One region of the Paenibacillus sp. IHB B 3084 genome, then DNA from elsewhere that is predicted to be linked to it. Evidence: riboswitches for the same ligand, from Rfam matches in the RefSeq annotation. Region 1 holds a riboswitch; each other region holds the start of a gene.
What was found. Region 1 has a riboswitch for glycine ahead of gcvT (glycine cleavage system aminomethyltransferase GcvT). Riboswitches for the same ligand answer to the same signal wherever they lie in the genome.
Positions count from the first base shown of each region.

Region 2: linked by a shared signal. The riboswitch ahead of sdaAB (L-serine ammonia-lyase, iron-sulfur-dependent subunit beta) and the one ahead of gcvT (glycine cleavage system aminomethyltransferase GcvT) in region 1 are both predicted to bind glycine.
Region 3: linked by a shared signal. The riboswitch ahead of ASL14_RS18755 (alanine/glycine:cation symporter family protein) and the one ahead of gcvT (glycine cleavage system aminomethyltransferase GcvT) in region 1 are both predicted to bind glycine.

Region 1 covers NZ_CP013203.1:4,248,755-4,256,735, forward strand. The annotation lists gene gcvPB (aminomethyl-transferring glycine dehydrogenase subunit GcvPB) at 1-798, opposite strand, end outside; gene gcvPA (aminomethyl-transferring glycine dehydrogenase subunit GcvPA) at 719-2,149, opposite strand; gene gcvT (glycine cleavage system aminomethyltransferase GcvT) at 2,280-3,380, opposite strand; glycine riboswitch at 3,461-3,557, opposite strand; glycine riboswitch at 3,558-3,749, opposite strand; gene gcvH (glycine cleavage system protein GcvH) at 4,049-4,444, shown strand; gene ASL14_RS19990 (PTS mannitol transporter subunit IIBC) at 4,838-6,316, shown strand; gene ASL14_RS19995 (BglG family transcription antiterminator) at 6,397-7,981, shown strand, end outside.
Region 2 covers NZ_CP013203.1:2,149,201-2,157,181, forward strand. The annotation lists gene ASL14_RS10070 (ABC transporter permease) at 1-749, opposite strand, end outside; gene opp4B (oligopeptide ABC transporter permease) at 789-1,757, opposite strand; gene ASL14_RS10080 (ABC transporter ATP-binding protein) at 1,772-2,698, opposite strand; gene ASL14_RS10085 (ABC transporter ATP-binding protein) at 2,676-3,707, opposite strand; gene ASL14_RS10090 (DUF6359 domain-containing protein) at 4,032-5,603, opposite strand; glycine riboswitch at 5,816-5,929, shown strand; gene sdaAB (L-serine ammonia-lyase, iron-sulfur-dependent subunit beta) at 6,140-6,829, shown strand; gene sdaAA (L-serine ammonia-lyase, iron-sulfur-dependent, subunit alpha) at 6,819-7,718, shown strand; gene ASL14_RS10105 (Ig-like domain-containing protein) at 7,953-7,981, opposite strand, start outside.
Region 3 covers NZ_CP013203.1:3,996,477-4,004,457, forward strand. The annotation lists gene ASL14_RS18740 (oxidoreductase) at 1-857, shown strand, start outside; partial or broken gene ASL14_RS18745 (family 1 glycosylhydrolase) at 888-1,058, shown strand; partial or broken gene ASL14_RS18750 (glycoside hydrolase family 1 protein) at 1,125-2,581, shown strand; glycine riboswitch at 2,773-2,849, shown strand; glycine riboswitch at 2,867-2,961, shown strand; gene ASL14_RS18755 (alanine/glycine:cation symporter family protein) at 3,121-4,539, shown strand; gene ASL14_RS18760 (radical SAM/SPASM domain-containing protein) at 4,748-6,103, opposite strand; partial or broken gene ASL14_RS18765 (NADH-dependent alcohol dehydrogenase) at 6,328-6,474, opposite strand; gene ASL14_RS18770 (carbohydrate ABC transporter permease) at 6,511-7,338, opposite strand; partial or broken gene ASL14_RS18775 (carbohydrate ABC transporter permease) at 7,362-7,817, opposite strand; gene ASL14_RS18780 (hypothetical protein) at 7,831-7,981, opposite strand, start outside.

The DNA.
Region 1 (7,981 bases):
ATAGTAGAGCAGGCCACCTGCTTCATGCACAATCGCGGCAATGTCAGCGATTTGCTTCTCGAACAGCCCGAGCGTGTTCGGGTTGGTCAGCATAAGCGCAGCGGTGTCGTTGCCTACGGCTTGACGCAGCGTGTCCAGATCCACCAGCCCCTGCGGTGTGGAGGGGAGGGTGATCGTTTCGAAGCCTGCCACAGCGGCGCTGGCGGGGTTCGTTCCGTGCGAGGAATCCGGCACGAGCACTTTGGTACGCCGCTCACCACGCGCTTCGTGGTAGGAGCGGATCATCATCAGCCCGGTCCATTCGCCATGGGCGCCCGCGGCGGGCTGAAGGGTGACGGCATCCATGCCGGTTAACGCGGCCAGATCGCTTTGAAGCGTATGGAGCAGTGCCATGGCTCCCTGGATGCTGCCCTCTGGCTGGTACGGATGGATTTTGGCGAAGCCTGCATAACGGGCGACATCCTCGTTTACCTTGGGGTTATATTTCATCGTACAGGAGCCGAGCGGATAAAATCCGTTGTCCACGCCAAAATTGCGCCGTGACAGGGCGGTATAATGTCGAATTACGTCTACTTCGTATACCTCGGGCAATGCCGCAGGCTCGCTACGCTGCGCATAATCCGGCAAAAGCTCTGCCACCGGACGGCGGGGAACATCGCATTCGGGCAGGGAATAGGCGATACGGCCTGATCTGCTCAATTCAAAAATGAGCGCCTGATCATGCTCTTTCATCTGATTTCGACTGGATTCGACTTCTGGATTCGGTATACCCTGATCTTGTCCGGTGGTGTGTGTCATAGCAATCCCCCAAGATGTGTACGAATTGATCGATCTCTTCCTTTGTTCGTTGCTCTGTCACGGCAATCAGCATGTGACCTGCATATTTCTCATAATCCCGCCCTAACTCGTAGCCGCCGATAAATCCGGCAGCAAGCAATCCGGCTTGCAATTTATTCATATCAGTACCCTCAGGTAACCGCAGGGCAAACTCGTTAAAGGTGGGTGCAGTAAAGGAGGCTGTCACGCCCTTCAAGCCGAGTAGTTGCTCCAATGCGTAACGACTTTTGTGCAAGTTTAGCTCGGCTACTTCCGCGATGCCCTGTCTACCCATGACGGACAAATACACAGAGGCGGATAAGGCGAGCAACGCCTGATTGGAGCATATGTTAGAGGTGGCCTTTTCCCGGCGGATATGCTGTTCCCGTGCCTGTAAGGTCAGCACGAAGCCGCGTTTACCGTTGCGATCTGTGGTCTGGCCCACTATACGTCCGGGGATACGGCGCATATGCGCCTGAGAAACGGCAAAGTAACCACAGGTTGGGCCACCGAGGGAGGAGGAGATGCCGAGCGGCTGCGCGTCTCCTACGACAATATCCGCGCCCTGCTTACCGGGTGCTTCCAGCAAGCCCAGCGCCAGCGGATTGGCGCTGACAACCATAAGACCCTTGTGGGCATGGATCAGGTCAGCCATCGGCTTCAGATTTTCCACGGCCCCGAAAAAATTAGGGCTTTGGACCAAAACTGCCGCCGTCTGCTCCGATATGGCCGCCGTTAATGCCTTCACGTCAGTTACACCATCTGCACAGTCGATCTCTACGATATCCAAATCCAGCCCGCGCGCATAGGCAGCCAACACCTGACGTGCCTCCGGATGGACGGTCCGCGATACGATAATCTGCTTGCGGCGGGTGGCAGCGGCAGCCAATGAGCCTGCTTCTGCCAGCGCAGTCGCTCCATCATACATGCTGGCATTGGCTACAGCCATGCCTGTTAATTCGCATATATACGATTGAAATTCGAAGATGGCTTGCAGCTCGCCCTGGCTTACCTCCGGCTGATAAGGAGTGTAGGCTGTATAAAATTCCGAGCGCGAAGTGATATGCTGGATGACGGACGGAATATGATGATCGTAAATCCCTGCGCCGAGAAAGCTGGCGTGCGTGTCTGTATTGGCATTTTGCCCGGCCAGTCCTGATAAGTGGCGGGTTAAGGCTCTTTCGTCTAATCGAGAAGACAGGGGCAGCTCCCCTTTATACCGGATCGCCTCAGGAATATCGCTGAATAAATCGTCGATGGACGATGCGCCGACCACGCGCAGCATTTCAGCTTGATCCTGCTCGGTCATGGGAAGATAACGATGCTGTTTCATTGGGTCTGGCTCCTTTCAACCAACAAGATCGTAAAAACGTAAAACGATTAATAAACGATTAATAAATGATTGCCAACTGGGCAGCGGTTAGTAACGGATCACGATAGTTATAGTAAGACGAGCGTTTAAATCAGTGTGGACGTTTATAAAAGGGTGCGGCTACCACCTCGGCGCGCAGGCGCTTGCCACGAATCTCGACCTCCAGCGGCGTGGATAGGGAACTAAAACGACTGTCCACCAGAGCCAAACCCAGATTACGTTTTAAGGTGGGCGACTGGGTTCCCGTTGTGACCTCGCCGATGTGCTGTCCTTCCGCAAAAACGGGATAATGGGCACGCGGTATGCCACGGTCAAGCATTTCCAGCCCGATCAGCTTGCGCGGAATGCCTTGTTCTTTCTGGCGTTGCAGAGCCTCTCTACCGATAAAATCTCCCTTATTCAGCTTGACGAAAAAGCCTAAACCAGCTTCCAGCGGTGAAATCGTGGCGGACAGCTCCTGTCCGTACAGCGGCAGCCGCGCCTCGAAACGCAGTGTATCCCGGGCTCCAAGTCCGGCGGGAACCAGACCATACGGCTCACCGATGCGAAGCAATCCGTCCCACACTGCCGGTGCATTCGCAGCAGGCACATAAAATTCAAAGCCGTCTTCCCCCGTGTATCCGGTGCGGGAGACGAGCGCTTTTGCTCCGAATAATTGCACATTCTCGCTGAATCGGAAGGAAGCCAGCTTTGTAATGTCCGTGTCTGTCACGGCTGCGGCAATACGTGCAGCTTCAGGTCCTTGCAACGCCAGCAGTGCCACCGCATCTGATATGTTTTCCATATGAACGGATGCAGGCGCATGGCGAAGCAGCCAATCCCAATCCTTATCGATGTTGGAGGCATTCACAACGAGCATGTAACGCTCCGGCCCTTTGTAGTAGACAAGGAGGTCGTCTACTACACCTCCATCCGGGTAACACAGGAGCGAATATTGGGCCTGGCCCGGCTCCAATTGGCTGACATCGTTCGTCGTCACCTGTTGCAGAAATGCTTCGGCTTCCTGGCCCTCGACCAAGAATTCACCCATATGCGATACATCGAATAATCCTGCACGTTGCCGGACGGCCTCATGTTCCTTTTGAATGCCACTGAACTGTACAGGCAGCTCCCAGCCGCCAAAATCAATGCAACGAACCCCCGACAGCGTGCTGTAGGATGAATGCAGCGGCGTTTTTCGCAAGTTAGTCATTTTTCCACTCCTATCCGGTGTGATCGGCTAAACAAAAAAGACAGGCCGAAAAAAACGTATGGACGGCAGTCCACACACTTTTTTTCAGCTCTGTCCTTGATACCTGAGAGTTACCCCGGTGTGTACCGGGTTTCCCCTTGGGTGATCCGCCTGTATGGCGAATGCTCTCCAGAGATGCGTCCGGCAGAGGTCCTTTTGCCTGAGAGATTCACCTGCGGTGCAGGTTTACTCCTTCGGCGCTGCCTCTGGATCAGCTATACGTCATCCGGTCCTGCCGGTTGGTTACAGCTTGATCCGACTCGCTTGCTGCCTTGTTTTACAGGTGGCAACAGCGATGCGAGTGTTGACAGTCTCTCCCTCCACGTTCATCCGCGTTTACAATTATCGGGTGTTTCCAAAAGCACTTGTTATAACCCATTAATACGCAAATTTATTCGAAATGTCAACAAAAATGTCATGAAAAACATTGTTAAAAACATTTTATTCATAAATAAGGATATGTAAGCGTTTGTTATAATCTGTCGTATTTTAGTTAGAAAGATATATGGAGTAATGTGAAATATTTTTGTTAGTATTATTGACATGATAGTTCTAGTTGTCATAATCTTAACCTGTCATAGACGGGTAGGCAAAACGATGTAATCCATATGAAAGCGAGGCGGAGCAGGATGAGTGAAGTGAAGCAGCAATTGTGGTACACGGAAGAACATGAATGGGTTCAGCGCACAGAGGATGGAACGGTACGAATCGGTATTACGGACTTTGCACAGCATCAACTGGGCGATATCGTTTTTGTGGAGCTGCCTGGGGAGGGAGCAGCGATTGAGCAGGGGGCGGAGATTGGTACTATTGAATCGGTAAAGACAGTATCCGACCTGTTCGCTCCAGTAACGGGAACGGTGTTGAAGGTGAATGAAGCGCTGGAAGGTACGCCTGAGCTGGTAAACGAATCGCCCTACGAAAAAGGCTGGATGATCGAAGTGAAGATTGGGGAAGATCTGGAGGGAGCATTAAGCAAGCTGCTGTCTGCGGATCAGTACGAGCAGTTGACTGCCAATGAGTAATAATGGGGCAATGTAGATTGGATAATTGAATAAGGGCGGCGTTTGTCCGCTCGATTTTGTATAAAAATAGTCGCGATGAATTGGCATAGCGGCTATTTTTGCTGTCTTTTTTTGCAAGCGTAATTACGTGTTTTTCTCTTGTTTAGAGGATAGACCTCATACATAAATTGTACCGATGACAGGATGGTTTTTCAACTAAACACTCGTGTTACAGGCCATATTAAGAGGAATTATGCAGAATGATTTCGCGCCTGTTTATCTTAAATTTAAATGTTGTCATCAACGTTCATGACGAAAGTACGTTTTCATTTCGTTGATGAAGATAGCGTTGTCATTTAGTATGAATTTTAAGAAAAGGTAGTGATGCTTTTTACCTAAAAGGAGGATATGAATATGAGCACAGTGGACACAAAGTCCAGTTCAAACGGAGGAGCGCGCGTTGCCGTACAGCGTTTTGGCCGTTTTCTCAGTGGTATGGTTATGCCCAATATGGGGGCCTTTATCGCATGGGGATTGATCACGGCACTCTTTATTCCGACCGGATGGTTCCCAAATGAGGGGTTTGCACAACTGGTTGATCCGATGAAAAATTATTTGCTGCCGCTGCTGATCGGTTATACAGGTGGCACAATGATTCACGGACAGCGCGGAGGTGTGATCGGGGCCATTATGACGATGGGTGTCATTGTCGGGGCGGCCATTCCGATGTTTCTCGGCGCGATGGTAGCTGGTCCGCTGGCTGCATGGATATTGAAGAAATTCGACAAAGCGATTGACGGCAAAGTTAAATCAGGCTTTGAAATGCTGGTCAATAACTTCTCGGCAGGGATTATCGGGGCGATTTTAGCGTTGCTTGCCCATGTGGCAATCGGCCCGGTAGTACAAATCATCAGTCAAGTGTTGTCAGCAGGGGTACAGTTCCTCGTGAACGCAGGGCTGTTGCCGCTCGTCAATCTCATTATTGAGCCCGGAAAAGTATTGTTTTTAAACAACGCGCTGAACCACGGAGTATTGAGTCCGATTGCGCTGGAGGAAGCTTCAAGAACAGGCAAATCCGTTTTGTTCATGCTGGAATCCAACCCTGGACCGGGGCTTGGTATTTTGCTGGCCTACTGCCTGTTTGGTAAAGGTTCTGCGAAGTCGTCGGCTCCCGGTGCGGTCATCATTCACTTTTTCGGCGGGATTCATGAAATTTATTTCCCTTATATTTTGATGAAGCCGATTCTGATTCTTGCTGCTATAGCAGGGGGCGTAGTGGGAACGTTCTGTTTCATGCTGACAGGTGCCGGACTGGTTGCAGCTCCTTCACCGGGTAGTATCATTGCTTATTTCCTGATGACGCCAAAAGGTGGATATTTGCCAATGCTGAGCGGTGTGATCGCTGCTGCGGTCGTATCGTTTGCTGTTGCTGCTGTGTTACTCAAGACAGGTAAGCAAAAAGAAGAGGATCTTGAGGAAGCGGCATCCCGCATGAAGGATATGAAAACTCAAAGCAAGGGTGCAAGCGAAAACGCTACTGTAACGGAAGATAACCGCGAAGCTGATCGTGCTGCGGAGATTGCCGAAGTTCAAACGGTCAAGGATAAATCAGATGTGAACAAGATCGTCTTTTCCTGTGATGCAGGTATGGGCTCAAGCGCTATGGGCGCCTCGATTTTACGCAAAAAAATGAAGCAGGCGGGTGTGGACGTTACGGTAACGAACACGGCAATCAGTGAGATTCCGCAGGATGCAGATATTGTCATTACGCAAAAAACGTTGACAGACCGGGCTAAAACGGTAGCTCCGAATGCCGAGCACATTTCCATTGACAATTTCCTGAAGAGCCCTGAATACGAAGCGCTGGTGGAACGTCTGAAATCCGATTCTTAATCCACCGTAGTAGTCAGGCCGCCTGTGTGCAGTAGGTATTCTGCGGAGGGGATGAGCTTGGGAAGGAACGGTATGCGCTTATGAATATTACGAAACGACAACGTGACATCGTGGAATATCTTCTGGAGCAGTCCAAAGAGGTAACTGCCGGGGAAATTGCCGAGAAGATCAATGTCAGCACAAGGACGGTTCACCGGGAACTCAGTGCAGTCGAGCATTGGTTAGCGGCTCATGAGGTAAAGCTGGAGAAAAAATCAGGGATTGGAATCTATGTGGATGCCGACTCAGATCAGCTTGTATGTCTGCGGGAGCAATTGATGCATACGAAGTCGGACGAATATTCGGCTGAGGAAAGAAAGATCGTGGTTCTCTGTATGCTGCTGGATACACAGGAGCCGATCAAGCTGTTGGCGCTGGCTTCTGATTTGAAGGTCACGGTAACTACTGTCAGTCATGATCTGGACGAATTGCAAGACTGGATCGGGGAACGGGGACTCGTGCTTGTGCGCAGACGCGGGTACGGAGTCGAGATTACAGGCAGGGAGACAGACAAAAGACGGGCGATTTCCGAGCTGGCTCTCGAAAATTTGGACGAATCGGATCTGTTTTCCGGCCGGGAAGAACCCCGCCCCTTGACGCGTGTCGCCGATAAGCTGCTGGAGATGATTGGCAGAGAGAACCTGCTGACCGTGGAAAATGCCCTCTGGCAGCCCCATGAGAAATGGCTGGAAAACATGGTGGAAAGCAAATATATGGAGCTGCTGATTCAAATTTGCGTTTCGTTGGCACGTTTGCGACTCGGATACGTTGTGGATCATCGTCTCTCGTATTCGAAAACGGATTCGGATGAGAATGTCGTACTGCGTACAGCTATGGTGGAACGCATATGCACAGAGTTGTCAGAGGCGCTGAATATTGAATTTCCGGAGCCGGAACGATCTTATTTCAGAATGCTGTTTCGTGATGCCGAGGATCATTCTACCCGGCTACTGCCGTTGGATGATCTCGTACTGTTGGAGTCGGTTCATGAGTTGATTCGTCGCGTGGAGGAAGAGACAGGCACGCCATTGGCAGAGGATCGGGTTCTGCGTGAAGGACTGATTGCACATATGGCTCCGGTACTCAAACGTCTGAAGGAAGGCAGATCCATCCGTAATCCCCTGCTTCAGCAAATCCGCAAGGATTACGGCAGCTTGTTCGACTCGGTGAAGAAGGCTGCGGCGGACATGACAGAAATGGAAGTGCCGGATGAAGAGATCGGATTTCTCGTCATGCATTTCGGCGCTTCGCTGGAGCGGCTACGGCAATTGCGGCGGGAGGTGCGGGCCATCGTTGTCTGCACGAGCGGCATTGGATCATCCAGGCTGCTTGCTACAAGGCTCGCCAAGGAGTTGCCACAGATCAAAATCGTGGATAGGGCCTCATGGTATGAGGCGGCGCGGATTCCGAAAGAGGATTATGATCTGATCATTTCGACGGTGGAGCTACCGCTTGAACCGGATCGTTACCTTAAGATCAGCCCGTTGCTGACGCAGGAGGAGAGTGACCGCCTGCGTCATTTTATCCAGCATATTACACTCAAGCATCCCCATAATCAGCAGCAGGAACAGGCCGTTCAGCCCGGTCAGGGCATGGAGTGGCTCACCGGGCTGCGGAAAAGTCTCG
Region 2 (7,981 bases), 2.1 Mb from region 1:
AGTGTACCCAAGCTTGGCGTGGATTCTGGCAACCCAAAGCCGAGATAGGAAAGTCCGGTTTCAATCCCGATATTTCCCGCGAGGCTGAGCGTCAGATTGACGATCACGACCGAGCTGAGATTGGGCAGCACGCCAAACCAGATGATTTTCCAAGTGGGTGTGCCGAGCGTTTTGGAGGCCTGCACATAGTCCAGCTCCCGCTCCGACAGTACCTTGGCTCGAATCAGGCGTGCTTTTCCAATCCACAAAAAAGCGGTCATGATGAAAATAAAAGATCCTATGCCGCTCTTGGGCACAATACTGACGAATACGATGACCAGCATCAAAAACGGAAGTACCAGAATAAAATCAATGATCCGCATGATGATGTTATCAACCAAACCGCCATAAAAACCGGCCAGCAGTCCCAGCGTCAAGCCGATAGCGGCGGATAGCAATGTAATCGTAAAGCCGATGGTGAAGGAATTGCGGGCTCCAATGACCAGCTGACCGAAAATATCTCTGCCCGCCCGGTCCGTGCCCAGCCCATGTGCCGAGCTTGGAGCCTCACGGATCGCGCCCAAATCCACCGTCGTGACTACATCCTGATTCACAAACAGAACAGATGAATAAATAAAGATCAAAAACAAGACCACAAACGCGATGGACACCAGCGCTGTTTTGTCACGCACCAACTCGCGGCGCAGTACAGACCAGCTCGATGGTGATTTACGAATGATCTCCGGCGTGAAAACCTCCTCCACCTGTATGGACACCTTACACCCCTCCCCTTCCTCTGAAGTTGTTCGTTATTCGATCCGAATGCGGGGATCGACCTTGCTCAGGATGACATCAGACAAAAGGGTTCCCAATAATGCCAGAAAACCGGAAATCATCACCAGCGCGGTCACGACTGAAAAATCACGTTGGGTGATGGACTGGAGAAATAGCTGCCCCAGCCCCGGATACCCAAAGATGGATTCAAGGAAAATGTTGCCCGCAATCACTCCCGTCAGGTCATAGCCCAAAAAGGCGGCAATCGGTAGCAGCGAATTTTTGAAAATATGACGGGAATAGATTTTCCCCTCGGGTACCCCTTTGGAACGCGCCGTTTTCACAAAATCCTTTAACCGTGTGTCAATGACCTCATTGCGCAAATACTGAATCGTGGCTGTCGTACTGAGCAATGCTCCTGTAGCCGCTGGCAATATGAGATGGTAAGCCTTGTTGATGTAATATGCCGAGGTTCCCGGCTCCACGCCCACATCCACACTGCCGCTGGTCGGAAACCAGCCAAGCCTGAATCCGAACACGTACAGCAGCAGCAACGCGAGTATGAATAAGGGGGTCGCAAAGCTGAGATAGGTATAACCCACCACGGTTTTGTCCAGCGGGCTATGCTGATAACGACCGCTAAGTACACCGAGCGGAATCGCGATCAGATACGTCAAGATCAGGATCACTACGCCCAAAAAGAACGTGTTCCCCAGACGGCTACCGATCAGATCGGTGACGCCGATTTTATGTACATAAGATTTTCCCAAATCCCCGTGAACCAATCGGGCAAGCCAGTTGCCATATTGTATCCACACCGGATCATTCAGCCCTAATTTTTGCCGTTGCTCCTCCAACGCCGCCGGATTCAAATTGGGTGTCGAGGTTATGAGTCCTGTCAGGGCATCCCCCGGCATGGCCTTCGCCAGAAAAAAGATAAGTATGCTCAAAGCAAACAGCTGAGGGATCATAATCAGCAGCCGACGCAGTGTAAATTTCCACATATTTTGTCCCCCCTTTATGGTAAAGCGACTTGATGGGACGGGCTTACCGCTTTTAGCACAAACGGCTTGCCGTTCTCGTCCAGATGTTTGGGCAGCTCTGTTTTGTAGGAGGACAACAGCGTTCGCCTTTTTTGAGCATTTTCCAGTCGTTTGGCAGGATCTATATTCGGAATGGTCGCAATGAGCCTTTGGGTATACAAGTGCTGTGGATGCTCATAAATATCCTGCTCGCTTCCCTGCTCCACCAGACGCCCCCGGTACATAATCCCGATTTGGTCGCACATATGGCGGATGATACCGAGATCGTGGCTGATGAACAAATACGTCAAATTAAATTTCCGCTGCACATCCTTCATAAAATTAAGCACCTGTGCCTGAACGGACACATCCAGCGCTGATACCGGCTCATCGGCAATGATCAGCTTTGGATTCAATGTGAGCGCACGCGCAATGCCGATCCGCTGTCGCTGTCCCCCGGAAAATTCATGCGGATATTTGTAGGCCGCATCAGCGTTCAAGCCGACCTTTTCCAGCAGCGTCTGAACTTTTCGTCGTTCTTCCTCACTACTCAGCCTTTCAAAATTCCGCAACGGCTCAGCGATGACATCCAGCACACGCTTACGCGGATTAAGCGAGGAATACGGGTCCTGAAAGATCATCTGAATGTCTCTCCGCAGCGGATGGCGGTTGTTACGGCTCAAGGCCGTTAGGTCATTTCCGTTAAAAAGAATTTGCCCGCTCGTCAGCTTGTTCAGCCCGATAATCGTTCTGCCCGTTGTCGTTTTTCCGCAGCCGGATTCTCCCACCAGCCCGTACGTCTGACCCGCCTCAATGCTGATGGACACACCATCCACCGCTTTTACCTGATCGACCACACGCTGGAAGAAACCACCGCGCACCGGATAATGGACTCTCAGATCATTTAGCTCCAGCAGTGCCATGAGCAGCTCCCCCCTTTGCCTCGTCTTCAAAATGAAAATGCTGATAACATGTACAGCGGACCCAATGCCCGGGAGAAACCTCACTTAAATGGGGATGATCCTCATGCACCTCATGCTGAATCCAGGGGATACGTGGAGCAAAGCGGCAGCTATTGCGGGGAATATCCTGCAAGGAAGGGACGATTCCTCCGATGACGTGCAACGGTTCTCCCTTGGTATGCGATCCCGGCATGGATGCAAGCAAAGAGCGCGTATACGGATGCTGGGGCTGTCGGAACAATTCAAAAACATTGGCGCTTTCCACGATTTCTCCGGCATACATGACCACCACGCGGTCCGCCACCTCTGCCACAACGCCAAGATCGTGCGTAATCAGGATAATGCCGCTTCCAGTCTCCTGTTGAAGCTGCTTGAGCAAGTCGAGAATTTGAGATTGAATGGTTACATCGAGCGCTGTAGTCGGCTCGTCAGCAATAATGAGGGCAGGACGACAAGCGATGGCAATCGCGATCATCACACGCTGCCGCATCCCCCCTGACAGCTCATGTGGATACTGGTCGTATACACGTACGGGATTCGGAATATCCACACTCTCCAGCAATTCCAGCACACGTGCCTTTTTCTGCTTCGTAGAGAGGGTCGTATGATAATCGAGGTTTTCCTCAATTTGCTTACCAATGCTCATTAGCGGATTCAGCGCGGTCAGCGGGTCCTGAAAAATCATGCCGATGCCTGCTCCGCGGATTTTGTTCATTTGCCCTGTGGAGAGGCGATTCAGATCCGTGCCTTTAAAAAGAATCTGTCCCTGCACGCGGGTACGCTCCAGATCGTGCAGCTGTGCTATCGAAAGCGCCAGCGCGCTTTTGCCGCAGCCGGATTCCCCGACCACAGCCAGCACCTCATTGGGGTTGACCGTCAGATCCAGATGGTCAACTGCGGGGTAATATTGATCCTTAATGCGAAAAGATACCGTTAACCCTTTGATCTCCAACACCGGCTCGATACTCAATGTGTGTGCTTCCTCCGTTCTCCATGGCCTTGTCCTGCTTATGCACGCCACGCTTGATGTTAAACCTCTCATAAACATTACATACCGATTTAGTCGGAATAATTTGAATTCATCCTACCACCAGTATATGGATATATCAATTAAGATTAGACTATCATCATCATTGATAAAACCAATGATTCAGCAGCAGCGCGACCTTTCTGGCACAAAATGTAATGAAATAACCAACCACAGGTTAATTTTCAGCGCAAAAAAAGCCGCCTGACCCCCTTAAAGGGATCAAGCGACTGGCTAGTACAGCTCAAATTGTGCTCTCTTCGTTAGTTACAAAGCCGCTCCATAGGAGCCGGATTTGAACGTTCTTGGATCATACCATTTGTAGCCCGCTGCCGGAGCAGCCCAAGGCTCAGGCTGCGGTTCCGTGGAAGCCGCAGGCTCCTCGAACGGCAGCAACTGTGTTGGCTGGTCCAGCGTCAGGCCCGCTACATCGGACAGCTTCGTATAGTCCTGCTTCCATGCGAGCCATTGGACCGTCTGTACCAGGAAGGTGGAATCGTCCACTTCCTTGAATCCATCGTACGTCTTCTTCGACTGTCCGTTTTCCTCACGTACATATTTCGGCGTGGCATCCTCAACTGGTGAAGAATCACCGATAAACGCTGCCTTGCCCTGACCTACCTTGGCTACAGCAGCATAAGGTCCTTCAGCACGACCCCCGCCGATATAGACACCCTGGTCCACGGCATTACCCCATTTTTTCGTGCCTGTAGGGATATAGGCGATTCCTTTCGCCTTGGTCGGGTCAATAATCGCCAGTGTAGAACCAGCATGCATTGCTATCGAACGTACACCCTTCGTAATGCCAAAGGATTGATCTGCCGCTACGATGTCCGTAGCGTTCACGTCACCAAGTGCATTGTAGCGGAAACGAACGCCAAAGTTCGTCGCCAGCCAGTCGGAACTGGTTAATCCCTGCATAGCTGGTGATGCAGCTTCTTCTGTAGTCATGCCTTTGGCCGGATTGGAATAGGCTCCACGGCGGTAGCCGTTCATAACCTCGGAGGAATCCCAACGGTTTTTGTTCCGGTCAGCGTTATAGTGGTCAGAAATGAAGAAAATGCTGCCTCCATTCTTCACATATTGCACCAGTGCGGCCTGCTCGGATGCCTTAAAGGCAACATTGGCTTCACCAATGATGAACACATCGTATGGACGCAGCTTGTCGTACGTTATAGCCTGCTCTCCATAGGTAAAAGGAATGGAACGGTTCAACGGGTCCACGGTAAAACCTGCATTACGCAGTCCGCCCGCAAAATCGGAAAAGGCTCCATCAATAACCCAATCTGCTGCTCCGGCTGTCTGTGCGTGCGTATTATCAAACAGCACTTTTTTGCCTTTTCCATCCGGCAATGTAGTACCAGGTTGACCTGGAGTACCAGGCTCGCTTCCGCTTACCAGTTCCAGAGCGCTTGGGCTTTTCACTCCACCAAAATTGTTATAGGCACCGAGCGCACCCGTCACGCGAATTTTACTGCCGATCAGCTCAGGATGGCCTGACAGCCCAAATGCTCCTCTATACGCGGATGTCAGTTGTACATTTAACAGATTAGACGTATTACGTTCACTCGCCTGATCCGCAATCAGTACGTTAAAATCGTTTGCAAACGGGGCAGAGAAATTAGCCGTTTTCGATCCGGTGGCATGTCCGACGACGTAGCCTTCTACCGTCACCGTACCTCCGCTGCTTTGACGCTGAAGCGCTTCCGCTACCGTCAACGAGCCCTCTGCCTTGACCTGGCCGAATGGAACGAAGAGTCCTACCAGCAGTGATACGATTGCCGCCAGATGCAGCATTCCTTTTAAGCGTGAACCTGTGAACCGGAAACCTTTTACCATTCGTAAATGTCCCTCCCATATTCCATAAATTAGCTTGTCCTCTATCAGATTAGCTATCAACCTTCTAATTCCTTCCTGTTTTCATCCATAATTATGTAAAATTTAATCTTTTTTATTGAGAAGATTCCTGATTCTGTAAAATTCCAACCTGTGATTGACACCGAGCATGGCATACATTACGCTTAGGAGGAAATGTTGAACGGTATACGCGAATGAAGATGACGGGAGAGTCTGTCCGGGAAGCACATCCCGGCGGCACCGAAGGAGCAAGACGCCAGCACCCGGCTGGCGGATAATCTCTCAGGTCCATGAATCGCCATCTGACGCAACTCTGGAGAGAGCGCAAGCCACCCAAGGGGTAAGGCGGTATACACCCGCACGAAACTCTCAGGTAACGAGGACAGAGATAAGGGAAATTTCCTTATCCTGTCCTTTTTTTGTGCTTACATGCTGCGTCAGCATTAGAAACCGTCGCACCCGCGCAAGGCGCGGCAGCACCATATACTATGGTATTCAAACATACAGGGGGCCACACCATGCGTTTCAAAGATGTATTTTCCATTATTGGTCCGGCTATGACCGGACCCTCCAGCTCGCATACCGCAGGCGCAGTGCGGCTCGCACGCGTTGCCCGGCACTGGCTCGGTGCGCAACCTGACCGTGCCCGCCTGACGCTGTACGGCTCATTTGCCGATACGTACAAGGGACACGGCACAGACCTGGCACTCATCGCCGGATTGCTGAATTACGATACAGACGACCACCGGATTCCGGATGCGGAGCAATGTGCAGAGCAAGCCGGGATGGAAGTAGAGTTCGCTGTCAGCGGACTGCCCGCCCCCCATCCGAACACAGTCCGCTTCGAGCTATGGAAAGGTGAAGACCAGCGCACGCTGCTAGGCTCCTCCATCGGCGGCGGAAACATTCATGTCCAGCAGCTTAACGAGTTCCGGGTCAATCTGACCGGAGAGCTGCCTACGCTGGTGCTTCTTCACTCGGATAAGCCCGGAACGTTGGGCGCGGTGACTTCGGCGCTGGGTGCAGCTGACATTAACATTGCCTACATGCACGTGGATCGCAAAGGCCGGGATGGCGAAGCGCTCACTGCTATTGAAACCGATAGCCCCGCTCCGGCTAAATTAATTGCCGAGCTGCGGGCTTTGCCTCATATGTATGAAATCAAAATGATTAATTTGAAAAAAGGAGCTGAATCCGATGCGGTTTAGCCATCTGCATGAATTAGGTGCCTTGTGCGCCGAGGAATCCACTACGATTGGGCACCTGATGATCAAGGAACAGGTACAAGAAACGAACACACCGGAGGAAGAAATCTTCCGACAAATGGCTGATTATTATGAAGTCATGAAGGAAGCCGTTCATCGCGGGCAAACACAGGACACCGTATCCCGCAGCGGATTGACGGGCGGCGACGGCAAGCGCCTGGCAGAATATTTGCGCGCAGGGGAAACCTGCTCCGGCGATGCCTCGGCACTCGCCATGGCGTACGCCCTTTCCGTGTCGGAGGTCAATGCGTCCATGGGTCGCATTGTTGCCACGCCTACCGCGGGTTCATGCGGGGTCATTCCCGGCGTGTTCATCAGCGCGCAGGAGCGGTTTGGCTGGGATGACGAGCATATGGTGCGCGGACTGTTCACCGCTGGAGCGATCGGCTACGTTATCGCCAACAATTCCTTTATCTCCGGTGCGGAGGGAGGCTGTCAGGCCGAGATTGGCTCAGCCATCGGGATGGCCGCAGGCGCTATGGTCGAACTGCGCGGCGGTACGCCAGAACAGGCCATTCATGCAGTGGGCCTCGCGCTCAAGAACACGCTCGGCCTGATTTGCGACCCCGTCGCCGGGCTCGTGGAGATTCCGTGCATCGTACGCAACGGGCTGGGAGCCGTGACCGCGCTTGCCGCTGCGGATATGGCTCTGGCGGGTGTGCGCAGCGCCATCCCGTCTGACGAAGTCATCGACGTGATGCTCGAAGTAGGCAGCGCGATGCCGTCCAAGCACCGCGAGACCGCCAAAGGCGGCCTGGCCCAAACGCCGACCGGCAAGCGTCTGACGGAATCGCTTACGCGCAACATACCAGCCAAGAAGGATAAGTCGTAGCTTCTAAGCGGTAAACCTCCTCCCGCATGTAGATCGGGAGACACTTCCATTTTATCAAAGAACGGGTTTTTTTGATTTTAGAAGGATTGCAGAAGCTTTTCTCGCTGGTCACAACAGCGATTGGAACAACGGTCCGTTCGCGAAGCGTCCATCTGAGTGCCAACGAATATCCTTCTCTAAAGCAAAGGGGCGCCCCATTGCCATTTCCATGGCTTTTGGGACACCCCTTTTTTCTTACTGAACGTTCACCTGTACCTTCGTCG
Region 3 (7,981 bases), 250 kb from region 1:
CGGAAATATCACTTGTCGTTGTATGTACGCCTTCCTCTACGCATTATGAATATGCAAAATTGGCACTATCCCATGGCAAGCATGTGCTGGTGGAAAAGCCTTTTTGTGAAAACCTTGAGCAAGCGCGGGAACTGACCCAACTCGCCAAGGAACATAATCTCATCATTATGCCTTATCAAAACCGTAGGTTTGACAGCGATTATCTGGCGTTCAAGGAAGCTCTCCATTCCGGAAAACTGGGCGACATCGTCGAAATTGAATCCCATTACGACTATTTCCGTCCCGATGCCAGTATGCCCGGCGGCAATCCTGTCAACGGAATGTACTACGGACTCGGTGTTCATACATTGGACAGGCTCATCGCCTTATTTGGCAGACCGGAGCAAGTCGGGTATGACATCAAGTCCATTCGTACTCCTCAGGGCGCTGATGATTACAATGAAACCATATTGTATTACCCGGACAAAAAAGTGATTGTCAAAACCTCTCTTGTGGTGTGTCTGCCTTACCCGCAGTTCACCATTCACGGGACGAAAGGCAGCTTTGTCAAATGGGGGGACGATCAGCAGGAAACCTGGCTGAAAGCCGGCAAGACCCCGGATGCGGAAGGTTTCGGACTGGATGATCCGTCTTCCTATGGCAAGCTTAAATACGTGCTACCCGGTAGCAGTGAAGCTATTGAAGAAACCATTCCTACACCGGTAGGAGATTATGGACAACTGTATGACTCATTGTATGCGTCTATCGTGAACGGCACACCCAAGCTGGTGAAGGACGAGGAGATTTTGCTGACAATTGAAATATTGGAAAACGGCTTTAAGCAGCCTTCCCCGTCCATCGTTGATTTCCGGCGATAGACTTGCCATCAAGAAAGGAAGTTATGCCATAACCAGTGTGAGGGTGCTTATAACGAGGATGGTAATGGCTGGTCCACTCAGGACGTATCGCCACAAGGAATCAAGGGCTCTATTACAGAAGTGCCTACAGAAGACAATATGAAGCTGGTAGGTATTGATTTTTACCATCGTTACAAAGAAGATATCAAGCTGTTTGCGCAGGACAACACCTGATTGGAATGCTCCACAAGTGTTAACCTATAAACTAAGAAAAGAGGCTCTTATACTATGACTAAGACATTAAAAGGATTTCCGAAAAACTTTCTGTGGGGCGGGGCAACCGCAGCCAACCAATTGGAAGGCGCTTTTGACGTAGATGGAAAAGGATTGTCCAGTGCGGACGTAATTGCCTATGTACCCAAAGCAGAGCGCACAAACGATCATGCTATAGAGATTTCGTCCGAGCGACTCGAAGACATTTTGGCTGGCAAGGTAAATGCCCGTTTTCCAAAGCGCGAAGGTGTGGACTTCTATCATCATTACAAAGAAGATATCGCATTGTTTGCGGAAATGGGCTTTAAGGTATTCCGTATGTCCATCAACTGGTCGCGGATTTTCCCGAATGGCGATGATGCAGAGCCGAATGAAGCAGGACTGCAATTTTACGATAATGTATTTGACGAGCTGCGCAAGTATGGGATAGAGCCACTGGTGACATTGTCCCATTACGAAACACCGCTAGGTCTGACACAGAAGTATAATGGGTGGCTGGGTCGCGAAGTAATACAGCACTACGTAAATTATGCCGAAACGGTGTTTACACGTTATAAGGATAAAGTGAAATACTGGCTGACTTTTAATGAGATCAATGTGATGACGATGAGTCCGTTCACAGGTGGCGGTGTGGTCATTGACCGTGTAGATAACAAGCAGCAAGCGATCTATCAAGCCCTGCATCACCAGTTTGTGGCGAGCGCATTGGCGACAAAACGAGGCCATGAGATTATTCCTGGCTCTCAAATCGGATGTATGCTGGCTCGTATGGAAAGCTATGCACATACGTGTAACCCGGAAGACGTGCTGAAAAGTCAGCATGAAAACCAGATGAATCTGTTCTTTACGGATGTACATGCCCGTGGGAAATATTCAAATTATATGAACCGTTATTTTGAAGAAAATAATATTGTTTTGCACACAGAACCCGGCGATGCCGAAATTCTGAAAAACAACACGGTCGATTACATCTCATTCAGCTATTACATGACCTTGACTGTCTCTGCAGGTCCGGAAGGCGAGAAAGCAGCGGGGAACCTGATTGGCGGCGTGAAAAATCCATATTTGCAATCCTCTGACTGGGGCTGGCAGATTGATCCGATCGGCCTGCGTGTTACGCTGAACACATTATATGACCGTTATCAAAGCCGCTGTTCATCGTGGAAAACGGCTTGGGTGCATATGACAAGGTGGAAGAAGACGGCTCCATTCACGACACGTATCGCATTGATTATTTGCGCCAACATATCGCTCAAATGAAGGAAGCGATTGCGGACGGTGTGGATCTGATCGGTTACACTAGCTGGGGACCTATCGACCTCGTGAGTATGTCCACTTCCGAAATGTCCAAGCGTTACGGATTTATTTATGTTGATCTGGACGATGACGGTAACGGAACACTGAAGCGCTCCAAGAAGGATTCTTTTGACTGGTACAAAAATGTAATTGCCACCAACGGCGAAGAACTGTAATCCAAGCTAACTGAATATAACCCAATATGGCCTGGGGGCGGGTGCGGCAGAGAACATCATGAGGATGAATCTGGCTGCGCCCGCCTTTATTTTATAGGCTCATCTTAAGATAACCAAACGACTTCACAAATTTTTCACTTGTAAAAAGCTGAAAGTTTTCTGTATAATAAAAAACAATTTCATATGTCTGGTTGATGTTTGCGGGAGATGGAACGTAAGTTCCGACCGAAGGGGCAAAACTCTCAGGTGCTTGGGCTGATAACAGCAACAAGCGGGACCGTAAACGGACAGAACTCTGGAGAGACCCTTAATTGGGCGCCGAAGGTGCACCGCAGATATCATCTGCTTAAACTCTCAGGCAAAAGGACAGAGACGCGAATAACCTGTGACAGGGGATGCCCTAGGCTTTTTTATGAGCTGTTAGTGGCTGAATCCTGCACAAGATGGTTGTATTTTTTCGTGCCTTTAACCTCTCCAGGAGTCGAATCAGCGGATTTGACTCTTTTTTGTTTTTTAATATGCTGGAGGAGCGGGTTGAAATGAATTTGGTACATGTGTTAGAAGCGATTAGCAGTTGGATATGGGGTGCCCCTCTGATCATTCTCGTCATGGGAACAGGTCTGTGGCTGACCATACGTTTGAAAATGTTGCAGGTTTTCCGCCTGCCTCTGGCGATCAAGCTGATCGGCAAGGCCCCAAATGAAGGTAGCGGGGATGTCAGCAGCTTTGCGGCCCTGAGTACGGCGCTGGCGGCTACAGTAGGTACAGGAAGTATCGTCGGCGTTGCAACAGCGATTAAGCTGGGGGGACCGGGTGCCTTGTTCTGGATGGTTGTTGCAGCCTTTTTCGGGATGGCGACGAAATATGCGGAAGGTGTGCTTGCGGTAAAATACCGGGTGAAGGATCGGAATGGACAATTTTCCGGCGGCCCTATGTATTATATTGAAAAAGGGCTTGGACGCCGCTTTAAACCGCTGGCGATGCTGTTCGCCTTTTCCGGGATGCTGGTGGCGCTGTTCGGGATTGGAACGTTTCCGCAGGTCAAAGCGATTGTATCCTCGACCGAAAACAGCTTTGGTGTTCCGCCGATTGTAACGGCAGTGATCATTGCTACCCTTACGGGACTCGTTACCATTGGAGGGCTCAAAAGCATTGCCAAGGTATCGACCAAAGTCGTTCCCTTCAAAACAGGCTTGTACGTGCTGATCTGTATGATCGTACTGATTCGGTTCGCCGATCAGATTCCTGCCGCACTCGCGCTTGTGCTGCATTCGGCATTTTCCACGACGTCTGCGACGGGTGGATTTGCCGGGGCTACAATTATGCTGGCAATGCGCAGCGGGGTAGCCAGAGGGATTTTTGCCAATGAGGCCGGATTGGGAAGCGCACCGATTGCAGCCGCAGCCGCCAAAACCAAATGGCCTGCGGAGCAGGGGTTGATTTCCATGACAGGTGTCTTTATAGATACGATGATTATTTGTGTGATGACCGGGTTGACGCTGCTGGTTAGCGGCGTATGGAGCGGTCCTACCGATGCGGGCTTGATGACGCAGCAAGCTTTCTCCAGCGCATTCCCGCTTGGTGCGGAACTGCTCACAATCATTCTGATTATGTTTGCGTTCACCACGATGCTTGGCTGGAACTACTACGGAGAACGCTGTGTTGAATATTTGCTGGGTGTCAAATGGATTAAACCGTACCGTTATCTGTTCATTGCACTGGTTGCCGGAGGCGCGTTTATTAAGCTGGATGCGATCTGGTTACTGGCAGATATCTTTAACGCCATGATGGCCTTCCCGAACTTGATTGCACTGCTTGGCTTGTCGGGAATTGTAGTTGCAGAAACCCGTACCTATATGGATTCCCTGTATCCCAACAAGAAAAAGGGAATAATTGCAGGTGCCAGTGCAGGAGCAGCCATAGACATAGAAGAAAAAGGACAAACAGTTAGCTCGTAAAGAAACAACGAAAAGGGAGTGTCCCTCAGCCATTACAGGCTGGGAGGGCACTCCCTTTTTGCGTTATAGAGCAGGATGAAGCTCGGGCGCTCTATAGATATGTGTACTTAGCCTACTTTAGGATTAGCTTAAATTGCCGGGTACAGATTTGGACAGACGGCCAGTTGTAATCGCTGTAGGTCGTACAGCAGGACGAATAATCTTCATGTTATTTCACCTCCTCCGATTGGGATTGCAGCCATACCGTACGCAAGGTTCGCTTGATCTGCCGTTTTTCGTAGGAGCAAGGGCGGTTCCCCGTGCGCATCCGGTACAGGGGGCAATGATTCCCCTGACAGGCAGGTCGGAAAAAGCAGGCTTGGCACTTTGCGTCCGTTTCTTCACCTGAAGTGGTCCACAGCGCCATTTTATCGAGATCCAGCTCCATGCTCCCATCCCCGTGAATCTGGCCCAACTGATTGTTTTCCTGATCTATGGCGACTGAGCATTTGTACAGCTTTCCGTCTGATCCTATAATCAGGGAATTGGGCTTGGCTGCGTAGCATATGGCTCCTGTAGGGAGCAGGATATCCGAGATAAAGGAGCTGACAGTCAATCCCTGTGCAATGGCTGCTTCGTTAAACTCCCATATTTTACGGTCTTTCGTACGGTCGTCGCATACGGGCAAATTCAGATCATTTTCGCCCCCCATACAGCCGACAGGCCGGAAATATACTTTAAATCGGGGATCATCTGCAAACCATTCCGTAAGCTGCGGGATAAAGTCAGTGACGGCCTCCAGGTTACTGTTATCGAAGTTAACGCGCAAATTAATCTCAAACGGTCGTTGTACGTCTTTTAAAGACAGAAGATTATCGACGATACGACGGAATGTACCGCCTCCGCCATGCAGCCCGCGTCGTGCATCGTGGACTTCCTCGCTGCCGTCGAGCGTAACCATGAATCGTTCCACACGCCAGTCCAACAGCTGCTCAAATCGTTCACGGGACAAATAGTAGCCGTTCGTCGAAATTTCTGCGCCATAGAGGACACCATGCTGGTCGCAGGAGCGAATAAAGGATTGAGATAGTTGCTCTATAACGTGCGGCGCCAATAATGGCTCACCCCCGTGCCAGCTAATCGTGAGCTGCTGGAGATTGCCGCTTTGAGCTTGCTGCTGAATATAGGCTTCCAGCCCGGACACAACGTGATTCTTCATCGTCGCTCTCGGGAAGGATTCGTAGCAATAGACGCAACGGAAGTTGCAGGCTTCGGTAGCGAGCAATACCAGATGCATGCTATTCTGCTGCTGCACAGACTGATGTAATTCCTCCGCTTGTTTTAGCTCATCGGTTGCAGCATTGACCAGAAAGCCATGCTGTAGAAGCTGCTCCTGCAAGGAAAGGCTGCTTTCAGGCACAGGGTCATCCGGTCTGGCGTCAAGCAAGGCCACTACCTGCTGATTTTCCTCTGGCCCAAATACCGCGAGGGCTCCTGTATAGCTGTTGAACAGCATAAGCCCGCCGTCATCCACTGCGGTTCGCGCATTAAAACGCGAAGGCTTCCATTGCACGTTCTGTGTCATGAATTCGTTACACATCCTTTGTTGTTGTAAATATTGTTCTGGGCTGATCCTGTTCACCAGTCCGAAATGACAACTCTACAATGATGGCTTTTAGATGAAAGGCTGGCAATGACACTCATCACATTTCTCACGCCAAGACAAGAACAGGCATTCCACACTAAAAAGGCTGTCATGCCCGTATTACAGGAGCATGGCAGCCTTGGGAACGGAATCGGATGTTTATAGCGATGCTCGTAGCTGTGCAGATCCTCCAGCAGCTTAGGAGCAGTTTCAATGACGGTTTGCAGTACGGAAAAGCATATGCGATCTTGCAAAGGTGTATTTTTGACATTGTGAAAATACTGCTCAAACACGTGGCTCATCATATGATTTTCTCCAAAAATTAATTTGGTGGGATTTAAGTAAATCTAATCTTTGACCGCTCCGGCGGCAAGATCGGAAATAAACTGGCGGCTAATGAAAAGAAACAAAATGATAAGCGGCAGTACAGCCAGCAGGGTGCCAGCAATGACCATCGCATAATCCGTATTGTAAATCCCGTTCAATTGGGACAGTGCAATCTGGAGCGTAAATTTGCGCGCATCGGTTAATACAATTAACGGCCATAAATAATCATTCCATGCTCCTATGAAGGTGAATGCGCCGAGAAAAGCGAACGCAGGACGTAGAATCGGGAGCGCCACATTCCAATACAACCGAAAAAAGCTGCATCCGTCCATCCGCCCCGCATCCAGCAGTTCCGTTGGAATGGATTCCTCCGCATATTGGCGTATCCAGAAGATGCCGAAGGCATTCACCATCCCCGGAATGATCAGTGCTTTGAACGTACCTACCCATCCAAAGGTAGCCATCATGACAAAGGAGGGGACAAGCGACAGTTGGGAAGGGACCATCATCGTAGCCAGCAGGATGATGAATAATGCTTTTTTGCCCGGAAAATCAAATTTGGCAAATGCAAAACCGGCCAGTGAATCGAAAAACAGCACCAACAGGGTAACGGAGCTGGCTACAAAAAGCGTATTAAAAAAGGCTCCGGCAAAATCAATCTGCTGCAATACTCTCGTCACATTGCTCCAGAAGTGGCTTCCAAACCACAACTGTGGTGGAAAACGATAGATGTCCGAAGTTGTACGGGTAGCCATGACGATAAGCCAGTAAAAAGGAAACATCGACAGGATCATTCCCGCCAACAGCCCAGTATATAAAATAACGGATTTTACACGTGCCTGCATCATGCTGTAAAACCCCCTTCATGCCGTTATTTTTTGCCTTGTACGAGTTTCCAGTTCACGATGGAGAACAGGGCAATAATGAGGAACATGCCCCATCCGACGGCTGCACCATATCCAAAATAGTTGTTAATGAACGATTCACGATACAGGTACAACACAATGGTCATGCCACTTGCTCCGGCACCACCGTCATTACCGACCAGTACCTGTGGCTCGGTGAAGAGCTGCATGCCCCCGATGGTGGACGTAATTACGGTAAACAGGATGACCGGACGAAGCATAGGAATGGTGATGCGGAAGAAAGCTTGCGCTCCAGTTGCCCCATCTATTTTCGCAGCCTCATACAGCACATGCGGAATACTCTGGAGTCCGGCCAGGTAGATGATCGCGTTATAGCCGGTCCATCTCCATACAACCATGGAGGAAACGGCGATTTGGATCCCCCACGGCACATTCAGCCACTGGATCATAGGCAAGCCCAGGGTGCACCATGTACTAAACTCTATCGCGTGGTTTCAGATTGGAGACTACACCAATGCGGCAGGCGAGGTCGTTCATGGTGACCTGACACGTTTCTTCGCAGGCGATAAATCGGCAGGAATGTTTATGTCCGGCTTGCGGTATATCCGTTTCATAGTTAATCAGA